Regions from separate parts of the Aeribacillus sp. FSL K6-1121 genome, predicted to be linked through region 1. Evidence: riboswitches for the same ligand, from Rfam matches in the RefSeq annotation. Region 1 holds a riboswitch; each other region holds the start of a gene.
The links. Region 1 has a riboswitch for thiamine pyrophosphate ahead of thiT (energy-coupled thiamine transporter ThiT). Riboswitches for the same ligand answer to the same signal wherever they lie in the genome.

Region 1 (3,165 bases):
GCTTTGGAAGGTGCCGTGTGGGATCTATATGCAAAACAGCAAAATATACCTCTTTCACAAGCTCTCGGGGGAATGAAAAAAGAAGTTGAAGCTGGGGTGAGCATCGGTATTCAGCCAACAATAAAAGATTTAATCAGTCTTATTGAACAATATCAGGAGGAAGGATACAAGAGAGTAAAAATAAAGATTAAACCAGGTTGGGATATTGAAGTAGTTAAGGAAATACGGAAGCATTTTCCGAACTTGGATTTAATGGCTGATGCGAACAGTGCCTATACATTAAAAGATATAAATCATCTAAAACAATTGGATGAGTTTCAATTAATGATGATTGAGCAGCCTCTTGCGCACGATGATATTGTGGATCATAGCAAACTTCAAAAAGAATTGGACACACCGATCTGTTTAGATGAAAGTATTTGTTCCTTCGAAGATGCTCGAAAGGCTGTTGAACTTCGAAGCTGCAAAATTATGAATATAAAAATCGGCCGTGTTGGCGGTTTGACAGAAGCAAAAAAAATCCATGATTTTTGCAAAGAGCAAAATGTTCCAGTTTGGTGCGGAGGGATGCTTGAATCAGGGATTGGACGGGCCCATAATATAGCCTTAGCGACACTTGAACAATTCACACTGCCAGGAGATATATCCAGTTCATCTAAGTATTGGGAAGAAGATATTATTGAACCGGAAATATCGGTTTATAATGGAAAAATTGCCTTGCCTGATAACCCGGGGATCGGTTTTCATGTAAGCCGTGAAAAATTAAAAAAATACACTGTTGAAACGAAAGTATTTACCCTATAAACAAAATTATCCTCTGCATGTTTTGCAGAGGATGATTTTGTTTATTTTACAACCAATCTTGGCGCTGCCATAATGAGAATAACAGTAACGACAGCGCATAATACAAACGCTCCTATCATCGTAATGCCGTTTACGATCAAAGAATAAACGACCGCTGACATTCCTTCTGGTGCATATTCTCCGAAGAAAAAGACACCGCTGATAAAATGCCAAAAATAACGTGCAAAAGCTCCGATGAAGACGCCAAAGATGATGAAAACAAGAGCAGAGCTTTTCTTTCCATCTTTCAGCTTATTTTGGATAGTTTTGCAGAAAAGACCGGCTAAACCGATAAAGGAAAAAGCTAGAAAATAGTCGATGAAGCCTTGAACAGGCATCAGGATGTATGCATCACCTAATACAATTTGCAATAATCCCCATAAAAAGCCGGAAATGAAGCCAATCTTTGCACCGGATCGAAACGATAATATGAGTACAGGCACCATGGCAATGGATATAGAAATGGCTGATGATAATTGAATGGAAGGGAGAAGATCAAGTATAACTGCCAATGCTGCAAAGATTGCTGCTTCTATTAATAGTAATAAGCGATTTTTTTCCAAAAATAAAACCCCCTGTATATTATTTGCTATCAACAAATATCCATAAGGGGGAAAAGGCTGTATCATGGATCAGTATACTTCCACATCCCTACGCTAGCATTAACTAACAGGTTCAAAGGGTCTGGACGAAATATCCGTCCACTCTCAGCATATAGCTCCCCTTGTGGATCTGTTGATATTCGAATCTTATGTCTATCATAATAGACTATAAGAAAATTGTCATTCTTTTTTCGCTATATTCAAATAAATTTAAACATGATAAAGCTGAAATGCAGCCTTTGGACAAAAAGTAATGAAAAAAGGGCGTTAACAATAAGAACTTTTTTCAGAATGGGGGTTTTGGTTTGAATCTTAAACGTGAGCGTTATGAAGTAGTGGATGTGGTGCGGGGGGCTGCGATATTTGGCATTTTACTTGTGAATATGGCGCATTTCAGCTATCCAGATGTATATTTATACCAAATAGGCAGCGAAAATTTTTTTACTGAAACATGGAGAACATGGGATTTTCTAACGAAAAATATTTTGGAAATATTTGTACAAATGAAGTTTATTACAATGTTCTCATTATTGTTCGGATTTGGAATCATCATCATGGAGGAACGGGCTTTAGGAAACGGCAGGAACTTTGTTTCTATATATATACGCAGACTGGTGGTGCTTTTTGTATTTGGACTAATTCATTCATTTTTCATTTGGGATGGAGACATTTTAATGGATTATGCTGTGCTGGGGTTTCTTCTCCTTTTTTTCCGGAAGTGTTCCTGGAAAACCCTTTTGGTATGGACTGTATGTTTATTTAGTTTATATTTGCTCCTTATTGGTTTGATGACGGCTGTATCCAATGGTGAGGATGCTTTAGTCCAAAAAAGAGAGCAGGCTGCCTTACTGGAAGAGGAGGCAAGAAACGCAATCCATTCATATCAAAACGGAAGTTTTACTGATATTTTCCATCAGCGTATTCATGATCGGCTTTTTTACATGTCTATGTCTGGCATGTGGCCTTTTCAACCGCTTGTCTATATAATAAACATGCTCCCATATATCAGCATGTTTTTAGTTGGCATGATATTTGCGAAACAAAAGCTTTTTCAAGAACCGGAGAAGCATCGAAGGTTATTAACAGCCATCTGGTTTTTCGGGCTTATCATTGGGCTTCCGTTAAATATTTTTGCGGTCACCGCTGAAAATAGTTTTTACATGGTGTTCGGTGCACCATTTCTCATGTTGTTTTATGTGATCTCTCTCATATTTTTATATTTTCACCCAATCTGTCGGCAAATTGTTAAGAAGATTGCGCCTGTTGGACGCATGTCATTGACAAATTACATCATGCAATCTGTTATTTGTACATATCTTTTTTATCATTACGGATTGGGATTGTACGGTAAAGTATACCCCTTCGCCGGTTTTTGGCTTGCACTCGCAATTTTTGCCGTGCAGCTTATCATCAGCCATATTTGGTTTAAATATTTTCAATTAGGGCCGTTGGAGTGGGTATGGAGAACAGCGATGTATTTCAAGCGCCAGCCTATTCGCATGAAAAAGGAAGTTTCGAAGCATAATAACAGATCAAGATGAATTGTAAAAATGTAGTTTCAAATCTCAGATTTTGAGTTTATGATAGCTCTTTCTTTTTGAAAATAATTTATAGTATGATGGAACAAAGGAGTGTCTAGGCAACATGTTTCTACAAGCAATTTTTATTTTTTTGCTGCAATTATTGTATGTACCAGTATTGACGATCCGAACTATTTTGT
Region 2 (3,165 bases), 1.8 Mb from region 1:
AATGGTATGATACGAATACAACGATTGCGGCGGCGTTCTTGTTGACTGCTACTTTATCATTAGTTATTGCGGCAGCTGAAATTGGACAGCGAATCGAACTGATTGATAAGCAAATGGCTGACGCACTAATAGTAGTTGCCGTGTTAACAAGCATTATCACGCCGATAGGATTTAAAAAATTATTCCCTAAAAAAATGGCGGTGCAGCCTAAAAAGAAAATTGCTTTTATTGGTGCAAATCAAATGACCCTTCCAGTCACAAGAGAATTGGACAAAAATTTGTATGAAGCAACCGTATATCATACACAGCAAGACAAAATTGAAAACGGGACTGCTCAATCGGTGTTTAAAATTGAAGAATTGAAAGACTATTCGATAGAATCATTGAATGAACACCACATAATGGAAGCTGATATAGTAATAGTGGCTACTGGGGATGAAGAAAGAAATGCGGAAATTGCGACATATGCAAAAGAATGCGGCGTAGAACAGGTCATCGCCTCAATTTCTTCCCCGGAGTTGGATCAAGCATTAAAAGAAAAGGGGATCAGCGTATTTTCCGTCATGCTGTCAACAAAAACGCTGCTCAGGGCTTTGATCGAATCGCCTGGCGTTATGCGGATCTTAACAAACCAAGACAACTCTCTTTATCAAATTAATATGAATAACCGAAAATATGATGGAATGAAGCTTCGATACTTTCCGTTTACAGGAGATTGTATCTTTGTCCGGATTTTTCGAGGTGAAGATTCCATTGTGCCTCACGGCGATACCGAATTGAAAAAAGGGGACCGCTTGATTGTAACGGGTTCCCGCAAATATGTAAATGAGTTAAAAGATGAGCTGGAATTTAGCAAATAATATTTGCAAACAAAACAAATTGTGATAGCATGAAATTAGTATGAAAATTTAATAAGCATCCACTAGGGGAGCCTTTGGAAAGGCTGAGATTAAAGTGTTGACTTTAAGACCCTTTGAACCTGATCTGGATGATGCCAGCGTAGGGAAGTGGGAATTTGAAACATATGTCTGATATTCCATTACCACTTTCCAGCAAGGAAGGTGGTTTTTTATTGTTTCCAGTCTCACCCTTGGACAGCTGCTTTCCAGTTTTGAACCTTGAAAGACGAGTGTGAGCGTCTTTCTCATGAAAGGAATGTACAATGTTGGAACTTCATGCCGTAACAGACGGAACAAAACCGGTCAACGAGCTAATACGCATAATTTTGTCCATATCAGATCATGTTGATTACGTTCATATACGAGAAAAAAATAAAAGACCATGTGAGATCATTCATCTTGTAGAACAGCTTTTGGCAAACGGGATAAGGAGAGAACAGCTTGTTATCAACGATCGGCTCGATGTTGCGCTCCTAACAGGCGTTCAAAATGTTCATCTTCCGGGAACCGGCCTGCCGGTAAAAAAAGTGAAAAGCGCTTTTCCGCAAATAAAAGCCGGTGTCAGCGTCCATTCATTAGATGAAGCGGTAAAAGCAGAAAAAGACGGAGCAGACTATTGTTTTTTCGGAAACGTTTTTGAAACGAACAGTAAAAAAGGACTTCCGGCAAAGGGAACAGATTTGCTTGGGAAAATCGTTGGACACGTCAATATTCCTATTATCGCCATCGGTGGGATCACGCCTGATAATATGCAAAAGGTTTTAGAAAAAAAAGCAAGCGGTATTGCCGTTATGTCCTATATCTTTTCTTCGAAAGATCCAGAGAGCGCTGCCAAACTTTTCAGGAAAGGGGAAGCTTTTTCAAATGAACGTTTTTGATGTTGGAATCATCGGGGGAGGGGTCATCGGCCAAGGGATCGCCTATGAGCTATCAAAAGCAGGGCTGAAGACCGCCGTGTTTGAAAGCGGCGAAATCGGAGGTAAAGCGACATCCGCTGCAGCAGGAATGCTGGGTGCCCATTCTGAAAATGAAAAAAGAGACATATTTTTTGAGCTATGCTTAGAGAGCCGAAATTTATATCCGAGCCTTGCAAAAGAATTATTGGAGCAATCTGGTGTGGATATTGAGCTTGTGCAGGAAGGCATGTATCGGCTTGCATTTACTGAGGATGAAGGCCGCTTTCTGCAATCGCTTGCAGATGAGGATGAGCTAGAATGGCATTCAAGGGAAAACGTACTGGCAAATGAGCCACATGTTTCTGAAGACATTGTGGGAGCTCTTTGGCTTAAGCATGACGGCCAAGTAAAAGGTTCATCTGTTTGCCACGCATATGCGAAAGGCGCTAGAAAATATGGTGCATCTATTTTTGAACAATGTCCTGTTTTCGACGTGATTAAAGAGGGAAAAGCATACAAGCTTGTCACTTCCCAAGGAGTTTTTATATGTGGAAAAGTCGTCGTTTCAAGCGGAGTTTGGAGTGGCTTTTTCTTTGAAAAGCTGGGGCTGAGAAATCCAATGAAGCCCGTTAAAGGAGAATGCTTAGCCATAAAACCGAAAAAACTGGTGATCAACAAAACAGTGTTTTACGAGCACTGTTATATCGTACCGAAAAAAGACGGCACCGTTATTATTGGAGCAACTTCTTATGAAAACGACTGGGATACGCATCCGACAGTCAAAGGAGTATCCGAATTAATGATAAAGGTTCAGAAAATTATGCCAGAAATCGGGTCTGAACCGGTCGTTAGTGCTTGGTCGTCGCTCAGGCCGCAAACAGCTGACGGCTGGCCGTATTTTGCCGAGCACCCGGAGCATGAGGGAATCTTTTTTGCGACCGGCCATTATCGAAACGGCATTCTTCTAGCGCCGATTACAAGCTTGATCGTAAAAGACATGATTTTGAAAACGAATCAATATGAGCGTTATGTTCATACCTTCTCTTTAAACCGATTGCTTTCTGATGCGAAAGGGAGGTGATTAAACAGTGAAACTTCGCATTAACGGCCAGCAGATGGAAGTGGAGAATAGTGTTCGGAACATAGAAGATTTGCTGAACTTTTTTCAATTGCAGGAAAGAATTGTTGTCGTTGAACGAAATGGTGAAATTGTTTCAAAAGAACAATACAGTATCCAGACATTAAATGATGGTGATCAAATTGAAATTGTCCATTTTGTTGGAGGGGGATGATGATTCATGTTAAAAATAGGTGATAAAACATTTCAGTCGAGATTAATGTTAGGAACTGGAAAATATCCGTCTTTTGAG
Region 3 (3,165 bases), 3.4 Mb from region 1:
ATCATAGCCGGGAGCAATATCGGTCGTTAATGGACCGAGGGTATAAAAAGGAGCCCCCTTGCAAATTTCATTTTCTAAATCAACATTTTCTTTAATTTTATGCATCGGAATGTGCCCAGGGCCTTCGATCATGACTTGGACATCATGTTTCCAGGCGATTTCCGTCAATTCACCGAGCGTTTTCAATTCGGCAAATTGCGCTTCATCATTGGCATCTCGAATAGATCCGGGACGCAAGCCGTCACCTAATGAAACGGCAATATCATATGTTTTTAAAATTTCGCAAATCTCTTCAAAATGAGTGTATAAAAAGTTTTCTTGATGATGCGCCATACACCACTGCGCCATGATCGAACCGCCGCGGGATACGATTCCGGTCGTCCGGTTGACGGTCAAAGGGATATAGCGAAGCAGCACGCCGGCATGTATAGTAAAATAATCGACCCCTTGTTCTGCTTGCTCAATTAATGTATCACGGTAAATTTCCCATGTTAACTCTTCAGCAACGCCATTTACTTTTTCGAGCGCTTGGTAAATCGGGACGGTTCCAACCGGCACGGGCGAGTTGCGGATGATAAATTCTCTTGTTGCATGAATTTTTTTTCCTGTTGACAGGTCCATAATTGTGTCAGCGCCCCAGCGGATGGCCCAAAGCATCTTCTCAACTTCTTCTTCGATTGACGATGTTACAGCTGAATTGCCAATGTTGGCATTAATTTTTACATGAAAGTTCCGGCCGATGATCATCGGTTCACTTTCCGGGTGATTAATGTTGGACGGAATAATGGCCCTGCCGGCAGCGACTTCTTGACGAACGAATTCAGGATCCATGTTTTCACGAATCGCCACAAACTCCATCTCTGGGGTGATGATCCCCTTTTTTGCATAGTGCATTTGTGTAACGACAGCACCTTTTTTTGCTTTGAAAGGCTTTCGATGAAAAGGTGTGGCAATATTGTGATCTTCCCAATTGCGAAATCCATTATCCTCAGGCTTTACCTGGCGCCCGTCATATTCTACAACATCATGACGGTCTAAAATCCACTGTTTGCGTACAGCCGGCAAACCTTTATGAATATCTGCCTGAAAATCAGGATCTGTATAGGGACCGCTCGTGTCATAAACCTTTACAGGTTCATTTTCAAACGTTCCCGCTTCCGTTTTCGTGGGAGTTAATTGAATTTCCCTCATCGGAACCCGAATATCGGGTCTTGACCCAGTCACATAAATTTTTTTGCTTGCTGGAAACTGCATGTTTTCGAAATAATGTTTCATTTTTCTCCTCCTCCATTTTTTTATCTGAAGATGTGCATAGAAAAATAGGAGGGGAGATGGGATGTGAAAAATAAAAACGGGTTCGCTTTAGCACGAACCCGATCAATTCAATATAGAAAAAGAAGGCAATACAAATACTCCCGCTACCTACTTCCCTACGCTGGCATCATCCAGATCAGGTTCAAAGGGTTGAAGAACTTCAGGCGCGTTCTTCTCTCAGTCCAGCTAATTGGACACCCCTAGTAGATGGTTATATATTTTTTTTAATAGTAACATAATATGAAAAATAATGAAAATATTTTTTCGTTTCATGTATGTTTGCAGAATTGTTGATTTTTGAAACTTTCTGCGCAATTGTCCGTAATAATATTAGGCAAAAAATAAGGGGGGAGAGGCCTGAAATCAAACAATAAGTTTTTCGCTATTTGCGCTCTGCTGCTCATCTTGTCGATTATTTGTGCGTCTTTTGATGCCAAATCAGCTGAAGGGAAAACCGTTTATTTTATTCCGATTGAAAATACAATTGAAAAAGGGTTGGTGCATTTTATTAAACGATCCATTCAGGAGGCGGAAAAAGAAAAAGCGGATGTCATTGTTTTTGAATTGAACACTCCTGGCGGTGCTTTAGAGGCAGCGATAGAAATAGGTAAAATGATTATGGATACAGATATCAAAACAATCGCTTATGTAAATAAACATGCGATTTCCGCAGGGGCTTATATAGCATTAAGGGCTGATCAAATATATTACCATCCTGGCGGTACCATTGGGTCAGCAGCTGTCATTGACTCCAATGGCAATGCTGCAGAAGTAAAAGTGCAATCGTTTTGGAAAGCAGAGATGAGAAATGCTGCTGAGGTTCATGGCAGAGACCCTATGTTCGCTGAGGCGATGGTAGACAGCAGCTTGGATATGCCCGAATATGGTGCAGAAAAAGGAGAATTACTAACATTAACAGCAAAACAAGCGATGGAAGTCGGGTATGGTGAAGGCATCGCCAAAAGCCGGGCAGAGCTTTTGAAATCGATCGGAATGGAAGGTGCAAAAGTCCAGGAGACTGAGGAGACGTTTGCTGAAAAAATAGCCCGTTTTGTAACAAACATGTATACCATTCCGATATTATTAACGATTAGCGGTTTAGGGTTTGTGTTAGAATTGTACACTCCTGGGTTTGGCATTCCTGGTTTTATTGGACTATTGGCGCTGTTTTTGTTTTTCTTCGGTCATTTTATTGCAGGGCTTGCGGGATTGGAAACGGTTGTTTTGTTCGTGCTTGGGGTTCTGCTTATAATTGCAGAATTGTTTGTTCCAGGAGGAATTATTGGAGCAATCGGTTTTCTTTCAGTCCTTTTAAGTTTATTTTTAGCAGCTGATCATATAGGACATATGGCGGTTTCTCTTTTTATTGCCGGTTCCATTTCGATATTCACAATATTCATTATGTCAAAGGTGATTGGTAAGCGTATGAAATGGTTTAAAAAAATTATTTTAAATGATTCAATCAGCACGGAGAAAGGTTATGTATCCAATCAAAATCGTACAGATTTAATTGGGAAAACGGGTGTAACTGTGACTGCTTTACGGCCGGCAGGAACAGTAATGACCGATGGAGAGGAAAGATTGGATGTTGTGACAGAAGGGACGTATATTGAGAAAGGAAAAAAAGTGAAAATTGTTAAAGTAGAAGGCTCACGAATTGTTGTGAGAGCTATTAATGAAAATGAATAGGAGGTAGGTATGTCACATGGATGTATCATTTTTTCTTTTACTAGGTCTTATCGTATTAGGTCTTATTTTGCTTGGCATTTTGTTCTCTTTTGTGCCGATTATGCTTTGGATTTCCGCTCTGGCAGCTGGCGTTCGCATCAGTATTTTGACTCTTATTGGAAT
Region 4 (3,165 bases), 2.2 Mb from region 1:
CGTTCAGACATTTCCCAAAACATATATTCGTATTTGCTCGTTGTGACAAAAATATCTTCCAGCCATTTCAATTCTTCTTCCCGTTTTCCTTCTGCAAGCTCATTCATTAAATCTTTCAGCCATTTTGCCAATTCACCGAATTCTGTTGATGCGTACATTTTTACCCACTCGCCGTAAAACTCATGTTCACTAGCACCAGGAATCTCATGTAAGCGTGTGCCGATTTCATAATAGCTCCATGTACATGGAAGGACTGCGGCAACCAGTTCTGCCAATGATCCTCGCTGCGACACATTTAACATATAGCTCGTATATGCAACGGTTGTAGCAGCAGGCTGAACTTGTTCTAATTTTTCCTTCTCTATTCCTATTCTTTCAGCGTATTGACGATGCAAATCCATTTCCACTTTTAACGTCGAATGTAGAAGATCAGCAAAAACTGTCATTGTTTGAAGATTGTGAGCCTTTAAGCTTCCAAGGGCAAACAGGCGGCAGTATTCGATTAAATAAAGATAATCCTGCTCCATAAAAAAGCGAAATTTGTCGATATCCAGCGTCCCATTGCCGATTCCTTGAACAAACGGATGATGGTAACTCGCTTCCCAAATCGGTTTTGCAGTTTTATACAATCGGTCTGTAAACATTTGAATTACCCCTTTCACAGCTTTTGTAATTGTCATCGTTTTTTCTGATACCAATCAAATAAAAACGCGATCAGCGATTTTGTAAATGTTTTTAATTGGGGGATGGACAGCTTTTCATTCACCGAGTGTGCATCTTCAAGCGTGCCCGGTCCATATAAAACGACGGGAATTCCCGCTTCACTCAGCCAGCCGCCGTCTGTCACAGTAGGGGACATCGTCAGCTTTGCTTCCTCATTAAATGCCAGTTTATGTGCTTTTTGTAATGTTTTCACTCCGAGTGAATGTTCGTCATATGAAAAAGCTGGGAAAATTTCTCCTCGATCTTCAATCATCGATGTGCCGCCCCATTTAAATTTCGGAGGATATTTCCGAAGCCATAGATCAGCCATTGCAACATGATGGATATGTTCTTCAATTTCCCGGATCACCTCTACATAATGCTCTTCCGGGTAATAGTGAACGGTAATCCAAAGGGAACATTTATCGGCCACAAAAGCGGCGTGCCTTCCACCTTCAATCACTGCAGGATTAATTGTGGCAGAACCAGGCGGAAAGCCTTTGCTCGTTTTCATCACTGCCCAATGCTGTTCAAGCTCTCGCAGTCCTTCAATAATTTTCATCATTTTTTCAATCGCGCTTGCCCCAAAAAGCTTCCCGCCGGCATGAATCATTTGTCTTCTCGTGCCATCGTGAAATGTCTCGGGGCTTTCAATTGTAATCCAGCCCGTGATCACCCCGCCCTGCCCTTGTATTTCACAGTTGCTTGAATCGACAACGATGGCAAAATCAGCTCGATATCCCCGGTCGCAGCACGATTTTGTTCCTGCTTCGCCTACTTCTTCACCGACGACGGACTGAAAAATGATATCCCCTCCCGGCTCAATGCCGTTTTCTTGCAGCAGCTTTAATGCAAACAGACTGGCAGCCATTCCCCCTTTCATATCCGCTACACCGCGTCCATATATGTAATCCCCTTTAACCGTTGCCTCAAAAGGAGGCGTTAGCCATTCTTCTCCCTCTTCGATTGAAGCGACATCAATATGCCCGTTAATAATTAAACTGTGGTAATTTTCTGGATCTTTTCCTTTTTTCGTTCCTACTACGACTGGATCTTGTTCATATAAATCCCATTGATCAATGGAAAAGCCGATGTCTTCCAAATATGAGGCGACATACTTTTGAGCCTCTTTTGCATTTCTTGCCGGAGGGCTTGGCGTTTCAAACGATACGAGTGTTTTTAGAAGATTCAGAAGTTCTTCTTCCCTTTCATCAATTTGCTGAAATAGCGTTTGTAACACGTTGTCTCCCCTTTCTTAACATTTTGTTTTGAAAAATGGTTTGCCAACCAGCCTTGTAATGCAAAAAGCCCGTTCCCAATATAAGGGAACGGGCAAGTATATACAAAACCCATAGACAGGTTTCGATATTACTGCACCACTTCCCTACGCTAGTATGATCTAGATCAGGTTCAAAGGGTCAAGGCACACGCCTTTCTCAGCCTTTCGGCTCCCCTAGTGGTTGATAATTCTATGAAATTTTGATTTTATTACATTAAATCATATCGTTTGCAAAATGACAAGCTGGTTGCGTCATCTTTTAGCCGTCTTGAGCAGTTCTCGATAGCCGATCCTCGTAAACTGGAGATGTTCATCAATATAATTCTCTCTTTGCAAATGGCGGATCGCCTCATCAGACAGTTGTATGTGCACCTGTTGAAACTTCTGGTTGAGTTCGTCAAACGAACTGTTTAAAATAAATTCTGCCCCGAGGATCTGAACAATTCGTTCCATCTCCGGATCTCTTTTCAACAACAAGTGAGCAACTCTGTCTTTCATAAGCACAAGCTCTTGTTTCAACTTGGAAGCTTCATTCTCCTTTTCGCGAATTCGAAGTCGGTACATTTGTTTTTCTTCTTCACCGATATTCGCTCTCGTCAAAAGCTCCTCCAATAATTGTGTTTTATCTAGCTCCAATTTATTTAACTGCTGTTCTTTTTTCATCATTTCCGTCTCGTTGATCCAATCGCTTTGAACAAACTCCTTTTTCCCCTCTTTATTGACCGGTCCAATCCGATCCATTTTTCGATACAAAAGAAATACGAGAACGACTAAACATCCGTTCATTAGCAAGGTTAAAAAACGGACTAGGACATCATTAAAGGCGATGAAATAAAAAAGAACCAATACAACAACCACTGCAATGAGCACTTTCAATAAGGTTATCACAAGATTTGTCGGCTGCTTTGTCAACCTTCCCAATCTCCTTCTCTTTCAAAATAAAGCAAATTTAATTATAGCGAATATGGCTCAAAAATTCGAGAAGAAAAACATGTTTTTATATTAGCAAAAATTGAAAATCTGTAAGCCATTTTTGCGAAAATCAAAAATGAAAAGTCTTCGCTGAAAGAAACAGCGCTTCATTTTTCCGGGAAACATTTCTTAGGGCATCGAAAACAGTGATTTTGGCCTCTTCCTCGGAACGATCAAAAAACAAAACAGGGGCAGTTCAAAGTCCATTTTAG

Region 2: another riboswitch for thiamine pyrophosphate. It lies ahead of tenI (thiazole tautomerase TenI); the one in region 1 lies ahead of thiT (energy-coupled thiamine transporter ThiT).
Region 3: another riboswitch for thiamine pyrophosphate. It lies ahead of thiC (phosphomethylpyrimidine synthase ThiC); the one in region 1 lies ahead of thiT (energy-coupled thiamine transporter ThiT).
Region 4: another riboswitch for thiamine pyrophosphate. It lies ahead of NSQ61_RS08205 (acetylornithine deacetylase); the one in region 1 lies ahead of thiT (energy-coupled thiamine transporter ThiT).

The regions. Positions count from the first base shown of each region.
Region 1 covers NZ_JBBOPS010000001.1:3,823,241-3,826,405, forward strand. The annotation lists gene menC (o-succinylbenzoate synthase) at 1-804, shown strand, start outside; gene thiT (energy-coupled thiamine transporter ThiT) at 846-1,406, opposite strand; TPP riboswitch at 1,475-1,578, opposite strand; gene NSQ61_RS18555 (DUF418 domain-containing protein) at 1,751-2,986, shown strand; gene NSQ61_RS18560 (DUF2179 domain-containing protein) at 3,090-3,165, shown strand, end outside.
Region 2 covers NZ_JBBOPS010000001.1:2,069,057-2,072,221, reverse strand. The annotation lists gene NSQ61_RS10095 (monovalent cation:proton antiporter family protein) at 1-860, shown strand, start outside; TPP riboswitch at 915-1,023, shown strand; gene tenI (thiazole tautomerase TenI) at 1,163-1,777, shown strand; gene thiO (glycine oxidase ThiO) at 1,764-2,876, shown strand; gene thiS (sulfur carrier protein ThiS) at 2,884-3,087, shown strand; gene NSQ61_RS10075 (thiazole synthase) at 3,094-3,165, shown strand, end outside.
Region 3 covers NZ_JBBOPS010000001.1:447,409-450,573, forward strand. The annotation lists gene thiC (phosphomethylpyrimidine synthase ThiC) at 1-1,275, opposite strand, end outside; TPP riboswitch at 1,411-1,526, opposite strand; gene NSQ61_RS02225 (NfeD family protein) at 1,720-3,003, shown strand; gene floA (flotillin-like protein FloA) at 3,020-3,165, shown strand, end outside.
Region 4 covers NZ_JBBOPS010000001.1:1,669,517-1,672,681, forward strand. The annotation lists gene tenA (thiaminase II) at 1-644, opposite strand, end outside; gene NSQ61_RS08205 (acetylornithine deacetylase) at 677-1,942, opposite strand; TPP riboswitch at 2,067-2,167, opposite strand; gene NSQ61_RS08210 (hypothetical protein) at 2,234-2,893, opposite strand.